Regions from separate parts of the Kouleothrix sp. 19917 genome, predicted to be linked through region 1. Evidence: riboswitches for the same ligand, from Rfam matches in the RefSeq annotation. Region 1 holds a riboswitch; each other region holds the start of a gene.
What was found. Region 1 has a riboswitch for S-adenosylmethionine ahead of M1P90_RS16655 (homocysteine synthase). Riboswitches for the same ligand answer to the same signal wherever they lie in the genome.
Positions count from the first base shown of each region.

Region 1 (3,748 bases):
CCATTCCTTGATCTGGCGGTCGTGCAGGCCGCGGTTCACGATGCCGTCCAGGCGATCGATCGACGCTATGCGCCATATCACGTAGCGTTCCCGGCTGGTACGTCTGGCTCGCCCGAGGCCGCCGCCGCCAAGGCCGCGCACGATGTGCTCGTTGGCATTTTGCCCGGCCAGCAAGCCGCGCTCGATTCGATGTACAACGAGTACTTTACTGCCCACGGCCTGGCCGAAAGCGACCCGGGCGTGCAGGTTGGCGCGACGGCTGCGGCGGGCATTCTGGCGCTGCGGGCGAATGATGGGCGCGTGCCGAACCCGCCCCCGGCACCGTTCACTGGTGGCACCGCGCCTGGCCAGTGGCGCCCGACGCCGTCTTTGCTGCCGGGGCCGCCGCCAACGCTGGCGCCAATGGCGAGCCCCTTGCTTGGCACGGTTCCGCCGTTTACATTGCAGCGTGGCGACCAGTTTCGCGCGCCGCCGCCCCCCGCGCTGAGCAGCGACCAGTATGCCAGGGAATACAACGAGGTGAAGGCGTTGGGTGGTCTTGCAGATGGCAGCCGACGACCCGACCAGACCCAACTTGCAACGTTCTACGCCAGTAACTATTTCATTCTTCTGCACCAAACGCTGCGCGATGTTGCGGCGTGGCGCACAGACAACATTGGCGATAATGCGCGGCTGCTGGCGCTCGGCGCGCTGGCAATTGCTGACTCATTTATTGTCACGTGGGATAGCAAGTCGGCCTACGTCTACTGGCGACCGGTCACGGCGATCAACGAGGGCGAGAATGACGGCAACCCGCAGACACAGGGCGACCCGAGCTGGCAACCATTTCTCAATACGCCAAATTATCCCGAGTATACATCGGGCGCGAATGGTGCAGTCGGCGCGCTGACCCGTATGCTGGAACTGTACTTCGGCACGGATCGCGTGGTCTTCACGGTTGTCAGCACCAATGCAAATGCCAAGCCGAAGATGCGCACATACACTCGGTTCTCGGACTTGGCGTGGGATACCGTGAACGTGCGCATCTACCAGGGCCTCCACTTCCGCAGCGCCGATGAAGTGGCCCGTGCGCAGGGCCGGCTGGTAGCCGAATGGGCCTTTGGGCATGCTTTGCGGCCAATTGGCGGCTAGGGCCGGCAGAAGGGCGCCAGCGCTGGAAATGTGGTAGGCGCAGGGAGGGCGGAATGGCACGAGCGAACGAGCTACTGCGCCAGAGGGCGAAGCCAAACGTGGCGGCGCAGGTGGGGCTGTGGGCTGGTGGGCTGGTGGTGGCGCTGGTGCTGGGGCTTGGCGCGCTGCTCAGCAGCGCGCCGGCCTTCCGCTATGATGTCAATGTGCACAACGGAGCACGCCTCTCGCTGGGCATTCTGGAGGGCTGCCCGGCCGAAGTACCAATCGATATCTGCGAAGCCTACCGCTTGCAGATGGAACGCCACTTCGAGCTGACGTTGAACCGACCCGGCGTGCGGCATGTGCTGCTCGCGTTCGATCTGTCGCCCCGCGAGCGCTGAGCGACACCCCCTCACTACAGCGAAGAGCAAATGAATTGAGCCACAGAGCGTACAGAGGATATTGAGTACTCTGTCAACGAAGTTTCCTTGTACTCAGCTTCCAGGAAGCTCAGGCCAGTTTTGCTTCAACCTGATAATCAGATGAGCTTCCTGGAAGCTTGCCCGTTGTATGAAATAACGTATTTTCCAAAGTACTGAGTTTGGTTCTATAGATCGTTAATCTCTGTGCGTTCCAATGCTTCGCGGCTGCTTAAGAAGTTCCCCGGCCTGGCCTCATCCGCCTTTCGGACGAGCGCCAATCCGCCGAATGGCTATTTGACATTTCTGCGCAACTCACGTATTATTCGGCGCAACAATTGAATAGCGCAACTCTTATCCAGAGAGGTGGAGGGACCGGCCCGATGAAACCTCGGCAACCCTGGAAAAAGCGTAGGCGTGCAACGTTTAGTACACGAGGCATGCGCAGCTTGATCATTAGGGTGCCAAATCCGGCAGCGCGACTGGAAGATGAGAGGCATACGTCGGACGTAAGCCCCTTCCTATGGTTTTGGAAGGGCTTTTTGTTTCAGCGTTTCCATGGCCCTCATCTGCGCGATGAGGGCTTTGTTGTTGCCAGCCCCATCGCGCAGCGCCTCACCTGTGGCACGTGGCTTGTTCTCGTTGTAAGGAGGCATTCCCGATGGCGGACGAAACGAAATTCACCGGCTTTGAAACCCTTGCGCTCCACGCCGGCCAGCAGGCCGACCCGACCACTGGCGCGCGCGCGGTGCCGATCTACCAGACGACGTCGTACCAGTTCAAGGACACCGACCACGCCGCGCGCCTGTTCGGCCTGCAGGAATTCGGCAATATCTACACCCGCATCATGAACCCGACGCAGGATGTGCTCGAGCAGCGAATCGCCGCGCTGGAGGGTGGCGTGGCCGCGCTGGCGCTGGCTTCGGGCCAGGCCGCCGAGACGTTTGCGGTGCTGAATATTGCTGGCGCGGGCGACAACATCGTGTCGTCGACCGACCTGTACGGCGGCACGTATAACCTGTTCAAGCACACCCTGCCAAAGCTGGGCATCACCACCCGCTTTGTCGATGCGCGCGACCTGGATGGCTTCCGCAGCGCAATCGACGGCAACACCAAGGCGTTCTTCCTGGAGCTGATCGGCAACCCCAAGCTCGACGTGCTGAACCTTGAGGCGATCTCGGCGATTGCCCACGAGGCCGGCGTGCCGGTGATTGTCGACTCGACCACGGCGACGCCGTACCTGTGCAAGCCGTTCGATTTCGGCGCGGATATTGTGGTGCACTCGGCCACCAAGTACATCGGCGGCCACGGCACCAGCATCGGCGGTCTGCTGGTCGACAGCGGCAAGTTCGACTGGGCGGCAAGCGGGCGCTTCCCCGGCCTGACCCAGCCCGACGAGTCGTACCACGGCCTGGTGTACACGCAGGCGCTTGGCCCGCTGGCCTACATCATCAAGGCACGCGTGCAGCTGCTGCGCGACCTGGGCGCGGCGATCAGCCCGTTCAACTCCTTCCTGCTGCTGCAGGGCATCGAGACGCTGCCGCTGCGCATGGAGCGCCACTCGCAGAACGCGCTGGCTGTGGCGAAATATCTGCAAGAGCACAGCAAGGTCGAGTGGGTGAACTACCCGGGCCTGCCCGACCACCCCACCTACGAGCTGGCCAAGCGGATGATGCCCAAAGGCCAGAGCGGCATCCTGGGCTTTGGCATCAAGGGCGGGCGTGCATCTGGCGCGACGTTTATCAACAGCCTGAAGCTGTTCTCGCACCTGGCCAACATTGGCGACGCCAAGAGCCTGGCGATCCACCCGGCGTCGACAACCCATAGCCAGCTGACGGTTGAGGAGCAGGGCCTGACGGGCGTGACCGACGACTACGTGCGTCTGTCGATCGGTATCGAGACGGTTGACGACATCATTGCCGACCTGGATCAGGCCCTGGCGAAGGTCTAGGCGGCACCATGGCGTAAGGGCGATGCATCGCCCCTGATGTGTTGTGAATCACCGCTAACGCGGGCGATGCATCGCCCTTACAGTGTGGAGTCGAGACGATGATCGCTATGACACTCGATCGACAGACTGATAATGTGGGTGTGGTCGAACGCCGCAGCATGACCTGGCTCGAACCGCTGCAGCTCGAAAGTGGCGCGCGGCTCGGGCCAGTGACGCTGGCCTACGAAACCTACGGCACGCTCAACGCGGCGCGCGACAACGCCATCCT
Region 1 is NZ_CP097099.1:4,065,057-4,068,804, reverse strand. Features, by position in the region: gene M1P90_RS16665 (vanadium-dependent haloperoxidase) at 1-1,131, shown strand, start outside; gene M1P90_RS16660 (hypothetical protein) at 1,185-1,511, shown strand; SAM riboswitch class I at 1,881-2,025, shown strand; gene M1P90_RS16655 (homocysteine synthase) at 2,191-3,480, shown strand; gene metX (homoserine O-acetyltransferase MetX) at 3,588-3,748, shown strand, end outside.

Region 2 (3,748 bases), 3.8 Mb from region 1:
CCAGCTTCCACCGGCGTTGAGTTCAGCACGCGCGCCTCGCCAGCGCGCAGCGGAATCGGTTTGTACAGCGGCGCGGCGGCTTCGTAGATCACGTCAATCTGCTCGATTGGGATGTCGATGAACTGCGCAATGTCCTGGCGCGTAGCTTCCGAAACGGCAATAATGCCCTCGGCGCGCGGCGCATTGGTTCGCACCTGCCCATAGTAGGCGCGCGCGGCGTCGTCCAGAATCTCGGGGTAGTGCATAAACGCCAGGTCGTGAATGGTCACAACGGCTGGGCAGGGGCGGCGCAGCGGGGCCACAAAATCGGGGAAGTGCGCGACATTCGGGCGAGCCAGCAGCAGCTCCAGCGGCATCGTCCACTGCTCGAAGCGATGATGGGGAGGGGTATAGACACTGCGCCGCACCACGTTTGGCGCAAGCGCCAGCGGGCGCAGGTGGTCGCGGTGCTGCAACGACACAAACTGGTCGTCGCGGGCTGTATCGGGCAAAGCCGTGAGTAGCTGGCGCGTATACTGAGAAATCCCACCCTGGCGGTAGGCGTTCAGGCGCGCATCAATCGCAATACGCATGGTTTTCCGAATCTATGCAGCTGCGGCGTGCCAGCAATGCGCCGGCCAGGCGCACTCGCGCGCAACGGTAAAGGCTGCGCTCTGCGCGAGGCTGGCCAAATACCACGCGACACACGCGTCGCAGGGAAAGTACTGTTGATATGAACGTTGCTTGATCGCACTGTTATCGTACCACAGAACCGCTTCTTCATGCATTCCTGCGCCCGGCCAATGCCAGTTTTACGATACGCAATCGTAGATCAGGGTTCGCTGATCTCGACGACCTGGCCGTCGTAGGCAAGGTGTACCGGCGCGGGCAGCTCGGCGTCAACGCTGGCATGCTCGACATCGTGCGTCATATGCACCAGCAGCGCCCGGGCCGGCTCAAGGTCGGCCACCACGGCGCAGGCCTCGCCAAGCGAAAAGTGTGTCGGGTGCGGCTTGGCGCGCAGTGCATTAAGCACCAGCACGTCGAGGTCGCGCAGCTGCGCCAGCGACGGCGCGGGAATGCTGCTGGCATCGGTGACATAGCCCAGGCGGCCAATCCGAAAGCCCGTGATCGTCCAGCTGCCGTGCTGCACATCGAACGGAACGATGGTAACACTACCAATGTCGAAAGGCACGCCGCTCTGGATCTCAACCAGCTCAAGCGCCGGCCGTGTCGAGCCTTCCGACGTATTCACAAACGCATAGCCGAAACGTTCGCGCACCATGGCCAGGGTGTTGGCGGTGCCGTAGAGCGGGATGGCGGCGCGCTGCGCGAAATTGAGTGGCCGCAAATCATCCAGGCCGAAAATATGATCGGCGTGGGCGTGCGTCAGCAGCACGGCATCGACGCGACGAATGCCGGCGGCCAGCGCCTGCTGGCGCAGATCGGGGCCGGCGTCGAACAAAATTGCCTTGCCATCGGCTTCCAGCAATGCCGATGTGCGCAAGCGCTTGTTATGCGGGTCGGGCGAGGTGCACACCGCGCACTCGCAGCCAATGACCGGCACGCCCATGGAGGTGCCGGTGCCCAAAAATGTCAATCGCATACCTGCGCCTGGCGTATGGCAATCGCGCGGCACGCCCCACAGGTTGCGCCGTCGCTGCATGAATTCTGTGTGCTCAATATTATAGCACACCGGCTTCGGGCGCGGCTGCGTGGCACAGCGCAGATGCACAAATGCGCCAAACGGCCCGTGGTTGCAGCGCGCCCGCGACTATGCTATAATCGCGGCTTGAAAAATGCATCATAATGCTCATCATGAGGGGCGGAGGGACTGGCCCGACGAAGCCCGGCAACCCCTGCCGATTTATGATTTGCGATTTTGGATTTACGATGAGGCGCTGCCGTCAATCGTCAATCGTCAATCGTCAATCGTAAATGGCGGGAAGGTGCCAATTCCTGCAGGCGCGTTATGCGCCTGAAAGATGAGAGGTAGCACGACAACGGCCTCTCGCGATGCGGGCGGCTTTTTCTATGAGTACTGACACAGCATATCAGCATATCTGGTGGGATGGCGACGCCGTCGGCTTGCTCGATCAGCGGCTCTTACCCAATCAGGAAACGTCCGTGCGCTGCACCAGCGTGGCCGAGGTCGCGCACGCGATTACTTCGATGCAGGTGCGTGGCGCGCCCGCGATCGGCTGCACGGCCGCGTATGGCATGGCGCTGGCCGCCCGCCAGCCCGCCGGCACCAGCGCCGCGCTGCTGGCGCTGCTCGAAGCGGCCAAAGCCACCCTCGACGCCAGCCGCCCCACGGCAGTGAATCTCGCCTGGGCCACCGAGCGCATGCTGCGCACCGCCCAGCGCCACGCCAGCGCCAGCCCCGCCGAGCTGCGCGACCTTCTGCTCACCGAAGCTCACGCAATCATGGCCGAAGACCTGGCAATGTGCCACGCGATTGGCGAATATGGCGTGGATCTTATTCCTGCGCGCGGGCAGGTGCTGACGCACTGCAATGCGGGCGGGCTTGCCACCGCCGGGTTTGGCACCGCGCTGGCGCCTATTCGCGTGGCGCACGATCGCGGGCGCGCCATGCATGTCTTTGTCGACGAAACGCGGCCATTTTTGCAGGGCGCGCGCCTGACGGCCTGGGAGCTGCAGCGCGCGGGCGTGCCGCTCACGCTGATCACCGACAACATGGCCGCCTACTTTATGCGCCAGGGCGCAATCGACTGCGTGATTGTCGGCGCGGATCGGGTGGTGGCGAACGGCGATGTTGCGAACAAGATCGGCACCTACGGGCTGGCGGTGCTGGCGCGCGCGCACGGCATTCCTTTCTATGTCGCCGCGCCCTCGTCCACGATCGACATGCGCCTGCCCGATGGTGATGCCATCCCAATCGAGCAGCGCGCCACCGAAGAAGTAACCAGCATTGGCGGGCAGCCGATTGCGCCGGCGGGTGTGGTGGCCGCGCACCCGGCCTTCGACGTCACGCCGCACACGCTCATCACCGCCCTGATTACCGAGCGCGGCGTGATTCGCCCGCCCTTTGCCGACAACCTGCGCCAGCTGCTCGCGCCAGCCGGGGGCGGCGACGCGGCGGCAGGCTAGACCGACAGTGTATGAGCTTGCCGTTCGAACCTGCCTGCCTGCCGCTGCTGCTCGGCGGGCTGCCGCACCACAACGCAGCGCAGGCGCTTGAGATTTCGCGGCGCTATGCTGGCGCGCTGCTGGCCTGGCCGCAGCTGCCACGGCGCAGCTTCCGCGAAGAAAGCTATGTCCAGAGCATGCAGGGCTTTCCCGGCCTGGTGGTCGACGCCTCGCAATCGCGGCTGTATGTCGACCGGCGGCGCGCCGAGCAGGAGATGGACGCGCTCGGGCTGGCCTACCTGGAAGATCGCTATTCGTACACATCGCTCAGCGCCGACGATGCTGCGGGCCTGGACGAAATGCTGCGCCACGGCGAATCGCTGCGCACGTATCGCGCGCTGAAGGGCCAGCTGATGGGGCCGATCAGCCTGGCCGCGCAAATAACCGACGAGCGCGACCGGCCGCTGATCTACGACGACATGCTGTTCGACGCGCTGGTGCAGCACCTGGAATTGCGCGCCGAGTGGCAGCAGGCCCGCCTGAGCGAATGGAACCCGACGACAATTATCTGCGTCGACGAGCCCTTCCTCGAAATGGTTGGCCTGCCGTTTGTGCCGGTAGACTGGGCGCGGGTGCGCCAGCAGATCAATCAGGTGCTGGATGATGTGCGCGCGTGCAA
Region 2 is NZ_CP097099.1:7,872,500-7,876,247, reverse strand. Features, by position in the region: gene M1P90_RS31605 (glycosyltransferase) at 1-572, opposite strand, end outside; gene M1P90_RS31600 (MBL fold metallo-hydrolase) at 812-1,585, opposite strand; SAM riboswitch class I at 1,790-1,971, shown strand; gene mtnA (S-methyl-5-thioribose-1-phosphate isomerase) at 2,014-3,090, shown strand; gene M1P90_RS31590 (uroporphyrinogen decarboxylase/cobalamine-independent methonine synthase family protein) at 3,102-3,748, shown strand, end outside.
Region 2: linked by a shared signal. The riboswitch ahead of mtnA (S-methyl-5-thioribose-1-phosphate isomerase) and the one ahead of M1P90_RS16655 (homocysteine synthase) in region 1 are both predicted to bind S-adenosylmethionine.

Region 3 (3,748 bases), 1.3 Mb from region 1:
CGGCACCTGCTTGCCCAGGTCGTAGACGGTGTAGCCGTTGTTGGCGAGAATCGTGTGCACCAGGTTCTTGCCAATGTCGTGGACGTCGCCATACACCGTCGCCAGCACGACTTTGCCCTTGGTAGAGCCTTCGAGCTTATCGAGATACAGTTCAAGATGCGCGACAGCCTTTTTCATCACCTCGGCGCTTTGCAGCACAAAGGGCAGGATGAGCTGGCCCGAACCGAACAGGTCGCCCACTTCTTTCATTGCGGGCAATAGCACGTCGTTCAGTACGTCGACGGCGGCTTCGCCACGCGGCATTGTTTGCTCTTCTTGTCGGGGCGCAGCAGCCTGAGGGCCTGTGCCTGTTGAAGGATCTGCGGGCTGCTGCGCCTCTGCTGCGGGCTGCTGCGCCGCTACTTGCTGCGCCCTTACAGCGTCGGGCGTGATGCCCATCCGCTCGGCCATCAGCGTGTCGATATCGCTTTCGACGCCTTCTTTCTTGCGGTGGACGATCTTCCAGTGCAGGCGCTCGCCCACCGTCATGCCGGCGGTCGGGTCGGCGCGGGTTTCGGTTTCGGCGGCGGCGTTTTGCTCGTAGAAGTTGATGAAACGCGCCAGCGCGTCCTCGCGCCGGTTGAAGATCAGGTCTTCGCAGAGCGCGCGCTGCTCGTCGGGAATTTCGGCGTAGGGCGTGACGTGCGCCGGGTTGATGATTGCCGTGTCGAGGCCGGCGTCGACGGCGTGCTTGAGAAAGACCGAGTTGAGCGCGGCGCGGGCGTGCGGCGCGACACCAAAGCTCAGGTTCGAAACGCCCAGCGTGGTGAAGCAGCCGGGGATGTTCTGCTTGACGGCGCGGATGCCCTCGATCGTTTCAATCGCGGCGCGGCGCAGCTCTTCCTGCCCGGTGGTGATTGGGAAGGTCAGCACGTCGAAGATCAGCGCCTCGGCCGGCACGCCATACTCGTCCTGCGCGATCTGCGCAATGCGCTGAGCAACCGCCAGCTTCTTCTCGGCCGTGTGCGCCATGCCGTCTTCGTCAATCGTCATCGCCATGGCCGCCGCGCCATAGCGCGCCAGCAGCGGCAGCGTGCGGTCGAGCTTTTCGCCGCGCCCGCCTTCCAGCGAGAGCGAGTTGATCACCGCGCGGCCAGGGTAGGTTTCCAGCGCGGCCTTCAGCACGTCGGCCTCGGTGGTGTCGATCACCAGCGGCAGCTCGACATTCATGGTCAGCTTTTTCACCAGCGTGACCATCTGATCCTGCTCGTCGGGGCGCTCGGTGGTGGCCACGCACACGTCCAGCAGGTGCGCGCCGCCGTCCACCTGCTCGCGCGCAACTTCCAGCACGCCGTCGTAGTCGTCGTTCAGCAGCAGGCGCTTGACTTTGCGCGACCCAAGCGTGTTGACGCGCTCGCCAATCATTGTGAGCGTGATGTCCTGGCGCAGCGCGGCGGCCTTCACGCCCGACGAAACGCTGGGAATGTATTCGATCTCGCGCTCGGCGGGGGCGCGCTCGAAGCCAAGCGCCGCTCGCAGGGCGCGCAGGTGCGCGGGCGTGGTACCGCAGCAGCCGCCCACCACATTCACGCCATACTCGCGCACAAAACCGCCCAGGATGCGCGCAAATGGCTCGGGCTCCATCGGGTACACGGTCTCGCCATCGACCTCGATCGGCAGGCCGGCGTTGGGGATGCACGAAATCGGCAGGCGCGAGTGCGCGCACAGGTACTGAATCGCCTCGCGCATATGCTCGGGGCCGGTGCTGCAGTTCAGGCCGATCACATCCACCGGCATGGCTTCCAGCGTGGCGATCACGGCCGGCACCTCGGTGCCGAGCAGCATGCGTCCCGACAGGTCGAGGAAGATCTGGGCCTGCACGGCCACGCTGCTGCCGGTTGCTTTCTTTGCGCGGCGGATGCCATCGAGCGCGGCCTTCACTTCCAGAATATCGACGCTGGTTTCCACCAGCAGCACATCCACGCCACCCTCGATCAGCGCGCTGGCCTGCTCGAAAAAGATGTCGGACAGCTCGTCGAAGGTGATGTTGGACAGCGCGGGGTCGTCGGAGGAAGGCAGCTTGCCGGTTGGGCCAATCGAGCCAGCCACATAGCGCGGGCGGCCATCCTGCGCCTGGTAGCGGTCGGCCACGCTGCGGGCCAGGCGCGCGGCGGCGATATTCAGCTCGGCGGTGCGCTCGGCCAGGCCCCATTCTTCCAGGCGCAGGCGCGTGCTCTGGAAGGTGTTGGTTTCCAGCACATCGCAGCCGGCCTCCATAAACGAGGCGTGAATCTGCTCGATCACGTCGGGGCGCGCAATTGCCAGGTAGTCGCGGTTGCCGTTGGTGCGCTCGCCGCCGTAGTCGTCGGCGGAGAGGTTGAAGGTGTCGATGCTGGTGCCCATTGCGCCGTCGTAGAGCAGCACGCGCTCGCGCAGCGCTTCGAGGTAGGTGGGTTTGGTGGCGTGTGTCACAGTATAGTATTCTCCTGGTTTTTGGGCATAAAAACACCCCACGCGCTGGCGTGAGGCTGTGTGTTCCTCATCTCCCAGCTTGCGCTGTCGGAGTTAGCACCGTGCCGAGATTTACGATTGACGATTTATGATTTACGAATGTGAGGCCGCAATCGTAAATCGTACATCCAAAATCGTAAATGGCTCGGGGGTTGCCGGGGTTTCACAGGGCCGTTCCCTCCACCCCTCTTGATGAGCGGTCTTCAATTGGCGCGCAGTATAGCAGCCGGGGGCGGGCTTGTCAACGCCGTGTTGCACATTGCGCAACGGCTGGCTACCACCAGAAGGTGTGGCCGCCAAGCATGCGGCGGATCTGTTCGCAGATTTTGTCGGGGTGGATGGGCTTGCTGATAAAGCTGTCGAAGCCGGCATCCTTGGCGCGCAGGCGCGTCTGGTGCATGATGTTGGCGGTGACGGCGGCAATATGCGCGCGCGCCGATTGTGGGTGAGCGCGCAGGCGCTTGAGCACCGAGAAGCCATCCTCGCCGGGCAGGCCAATGTCGAGCAGCACCAGATCGACCTGGGGCAGCGCCTCGATCAGCTGGATGAGCTTGGCGCCGCTGCCGCGATGGTAGAAGTGCTTGAAGCCAGCATATTTCAGCAGCTCTTCGATCACCAGGTAGGAATTGGGATCGTCTTCAACCAGGATGATATACGCATTTTCCGGGTTGTCGATCGGTGTTCGGTTGTGCTGGCGCGCAAATGGTTGCGTCATATCATTCACCTGCATGCAATGGTGGCAGCGGTTAATTCAGCACTGCCGGGCTTGACTCGGGCTGGGTTGAAAGGAACTCGGCTTCTTCGACCTTGATCGGCATGCTCATGCGCTCGCTCACGGCGCACATGTCTTCGGCAGTGACGGCCGGCACGGTAAAGCGGAATGTCGAGCCGTAGCCGGGCTTGCTTGTGACATTCAGCTGGCCGCCATGCAGCTCGACCAGGCGCCGGCTGATTGGCAGGCCCAGGCCAGTGCCGCTGTAGCGCCGCGAAAGCGTTTCGTCGGCCTGGCGGAATTCTTCGAAAATAATGTCGATATTTTCGGGCGCGATGCCAATGCCCGTATCTTCAACCTCGACAATCACCTGGCTGGCGTCGGCTTGTGCTTCGCCCGCGCTGCCATAGACGCGCAGGGTAATGCTGCCGTGCTCGGTGAATTTCACCGCGTTCGAGAGCAGGTTCAGCAGCACCTGTGCCACGCGCACACGGTCAATATACACCAGGGGCAGGTCGCCCGCAATCTCGCTGCGCAGCATGATCG
Region 3 is NZ_CP097099.1:5,347,203-5,350,950, forward strand. Features, by position in the region: gene M1P90_RS21655 (methionine synthase) at 1-2,451, opposite strand, end outside; SAM riboswitch class I at 2,516-2,689, opposite strand; gene M1P90_RS21660 (response regulator) at 2,765-3,205, opposite strand; gene M1P90_RS21665 (sensor histidine kinase) at 3,237-3,748, opposite strand, start outside.
Region 3: linked by a shared signal. The riboswitch ahead of M1P90_RS21655 (methionine synthase) and the one ahead of M1P90_RS16655 (homocysteine synthase) in region 1 are both predicted to bind S-adenosylmethionine.

Region 4 (3,748 bases), 3.1 Mb from region 1:
CAGCAGCAGGTCGAGCAGGCGCTCGCGCTCCATCAGGGTGTTTTCTACCTGCCTGCGCGCGGTAATGTCGTTGAACAGAACCGCAACATGGTGCTCGGCCGGGTCGTCGACGCGAAAGGCGTACACGTCGTAGTAGCGGTGAAGCTGGTCGGCCGGGTTCTCAAAGCGCATTGGCTCGCCAGTCAGCGCGATGCGGCCGTATATGTCGAACCAGTGCTGCTCGTGCTTGGGCACAATATCGCGCACCCACCGGCCGGTGGCGTTTTCGATCCCGGTTTGCTCTTCAAACGCGGCGTTGACTTCGAGGAACTGGTAGTCAACCGGCGTGCCGTCGTCGTTGAATCGCATGCCAATGATGCAGAAGCCGGCATCCAGCGAATCGAGAACAGCGCGGTAGCGATCGCTCGCGTGCTGGCTATGGTGGCCGGTAGCCGCGGGGAGGTTCATGGAAGTCGGACCCTTTGCTGCGCCAGGACGGAGCAATAGTGCATATGAGCACCCAGCGAAAGCTCGTGTTCTGTATTGTACCTCATCGTGCGCGAGTTCGCTCTTTTGCCCGCTGACACTGGTGCAGCAAAGCGTTTCGCCCATCTGCCCTATACCGCCGCGCAGTCGAGCGCGGCGCGCGCGGGGAGGGAGCGGCGCAGGGCAGGTTGCGCTATCTCAAGCGCGCAGCGATTTTGAATGGCTGTGATGCCTTCCACCAGCGCATCAACATCGGCAAGGTCGTTGTAGATCGTGAAGCTGGCGCGCGCCGTTGAGGGCAGGCCCAGCCGCGCATGGAGCGGGTGCGCGCAGTGGCGGCCCGAGCGAATGGCAATGCCACGCTCGTCAAGCGCCAGCGCCAGCTCCTGCGGGGTAATTCCGTCCACGGTAAATGTCACCACGCCGCCACGCAGGCCGGGGTTGCGCGGGCCAAACACCTGCACGCCCGGCAGCTCATCGAAGCGCGCCAGGGCATAGGCCGTCAGGGCGCGCTCGTGCTCGCGCACCGCTGCCATGCCAAGCTGCGCCAGGTAGTCGGTAGCCGCGCCCAGGCCAATCGCCTCGACAAAGGCGGGCGTGCCCGCTTCGAATTTCAGCGGCGCATCTTCCCACAGCACCTCATCCAGCCCGACATCGCGGGCCACGTCGCCGCCGGTCAGGAAGGGCGGCATGGCGGCCAGCAGATCGGCGCGGCCATACAGCGCGCCAATGCCGGTTGGGCCAAGCATCTTGTGGCCGGAAAACACTACGAAGTCCGCGCCGAGCGCCTGCACATCCAGCGGCATATGCGGTGCCGACTGGCAGGCGTCGAGCACGACCACCGCGCCCTGCGCGTGCGCGTGCGCAATGATCGGCGCAGGGTCGGTGATGGTGCCAAGCACATTCGAAACGTGCGCGAAGCTCACCAGCCGCGTGCGGGGCGTCAGCAGGTCGTCGAGCGTACTCAGGTCGAGCGTGCCGTCGGCGGCGAGCGGGATGAGCCTGATGGTGAGATTGCGCTCGCGGGCAAGCTGGAGCCAGGGCAGGTAGTTGGCGTGATGCTCGAGCTCGGTCAGCACGATTTCGTCGCCGGCTTGCAGAAAGGTGCGCCCGTAGGAATAGGCCAGCAGGTTCAGCGCCTCAGTGGCGTTGCGCGTGAAGACGATCTGCGCCGGCGATTCCGCGCCAATAAACGCGGCGATCTTGGCGCGCGCCTGCTCGTACAGGTCGGTGCTGCGCTGGCTGAAACAGTACGCGCCGCGGTGCACATTCGCATAGGTCGAGCGATACAAGCCGTCCATCAGGTTGAGCACCTGGCGCGGCTTTTGCGACGACGCGGCGCTGTCGAGAAACACCAGCGGCCAGCCGTTGACGGTTTGCTGGAGCGCCGGGAAATCCTGCCGAATACGCGCAATGTCGAGACAGCCTGCGGTGCCTGGTGTGCCGGGGGTGCTGGTCATGGCCTGTTTCCTTTGTGTACAACATCAAAAAACGCCCATCGTCGTGGACGATGAGCGTATGTGCGCTGTGCGCTGCCGTGGCGCGCATACGCGCAGCCCCGGCATCAGCCGTCACCTCTCATCTTCCAGTCTGTGCTGCCGGATTTGGCACCCTAATGATCGAGTTTCGAGCCGTGCGCCTTTTTGTTTCGCACGATGCTCAAAGCCCTTTCCAGGGTTGTCGAGGCTTCATCGGGCCGGTCCCTCTGCCTCTCTGGATAAGAGTCTGTGCTTCTTCAGTTGTGCCGCGCATCTTACATTGCTTGATTTATTTTGTCAACTTTGAATTCGCGATGGCGCGGTTGGGAATTCGAGCGGTCTACTGCCCTTGCTGTTTTCTGTTTGGGCAGTCTCGACTACGTCGGTGGTCGAGACTGCCCAGAAAAAAGATTATTTTGGAGGGCTGACGCCCTCCAAACCCCCCGCTGAGCAAGTACGCAGTGCAGATCGTGGCGCAATTTGCCCGCGCCGCGATTGAACGGTATCATCCACTGCACAGAAGGAAGCAGCAGTACGCGGTGTCTGCGTGCCATTCCGCGATATGAGGAGCAAGCCTTATGCAAAACGCATGGTGGAAAGAAAGTGTCGTCTACCAGATCTACCCGCGCAGCTTTGCCGACAGCAATGGCGATGGTGTGGGCGATTTGCGCGGCATCATCGGCAAGCTCGATTACCTCAAAACCCTCGGTGTCGATGTTGTCTGGCTGTCGCCGGTCTACCAATCGCCCAACGACGACAATGGCTACGATATCAGCGATTATCAGGCGATCATGACTGAGTTCGGCACAATGGCCGACTTCGATGAGCTGCTGGCTGGCCTGCATGCGCGCGGCATCAGGCTGCTGATGGATCTGGTGGTGAATCACACTTCCGACGAGCACGCATGGTTTGTCGAGTCGCGCGCCGCGAACGACAACCCTTACCGCGATTTCTACATCTGGCGGCCGGGCAAGGATGGCGCGGAGCCGAACAACTGGGGATCGTTCTTTGGCGGCTCGGCCTGGCAGCGCGACGACGCCACTGGCGAGTACTTTCTGCACCTGTTTTCTACCAAGCAGCCCGACCTGAACTGGGACAACCCGGCGGTGCGCGAGGCGATTTACAGCATGATGCGCTGGTGGCTCGACAAGGGCATCGACGGCTTCCGCATGGACGTGATCAACCTGATCTCCAAAGCGCCTGGCCTGCCCGACGCGCCAGTGCAGTCGGCGGCGCGCTACCAGTTTCCCGGCGGCCTGGTGTTTCACGGCCCGCGTCTGCTGGAATACCTGGGCGAGATGAAGCGCGAAGTGTTGTCGAAGTACGATATCTTCAGCGTTGGCGAGGCGCCCACCGCCACCACCGCACACGGCATCGAGCTAACCCACAGCGAACACGGCCCGCTCGACATGCTCTTCCAGTTCGAGCATATGGACCTTGACATCAACAGCGGCTCGCAGATCGGCAAGTGGGATTTCAAGCGCCTCGACCTGCTCGACCTCAAGAGCGTGATGACAAGCTGGCAGCGCGACCTTGCCGAGGGCGGCTGGAACAGCCTGTACCTTTCCAATCACGACCAGCCGCGCCCAGTTTCGCGCTTTGGCGACGACACCACCTACCGCGCCGAGTCGGCCAAGCTGCTGGCGACGTTTCTGCACACGCTGCAAGGCACGCCCTATATCTACCAGGGCGAAGAGCTTGGCATGACCAATGTGCCGTTTGCCAGCATCGACGACTACCGCGATATCGAGAGCCTGAATGCCTACCGGGAATTGGTGAATGAGCGTGGCTACGACCCCGCCGCA
Region 4 is NZ_CP097099.1:968,561-972,308, forward strand. Features, by position in the region: gene M1P90_RS03845 (ATP-binding protein) at 1-447, opposite strand, end outside; gene M1P90_RS03850 (aminotransferase class V-fold PLP-dependent enzyme) at 597-1,925, opposite strand; SAM riboswitch class I at 2,041-2,189, opposite strand; gene M1P90_RS03855 (glycoside hydrolase family 13 protein) at 2,522-3,748, shown strand, end outside.
Region 4: linked by a shared signal. The riboswitch ahead of M1P90_RS03850 (aminotransferase class V-fold PLP-dependent enzyme) and the one ahead of M1P90_RS16655 (homocysteine synthase) in region 1 are both predicted to bind S-adenosylmethionine.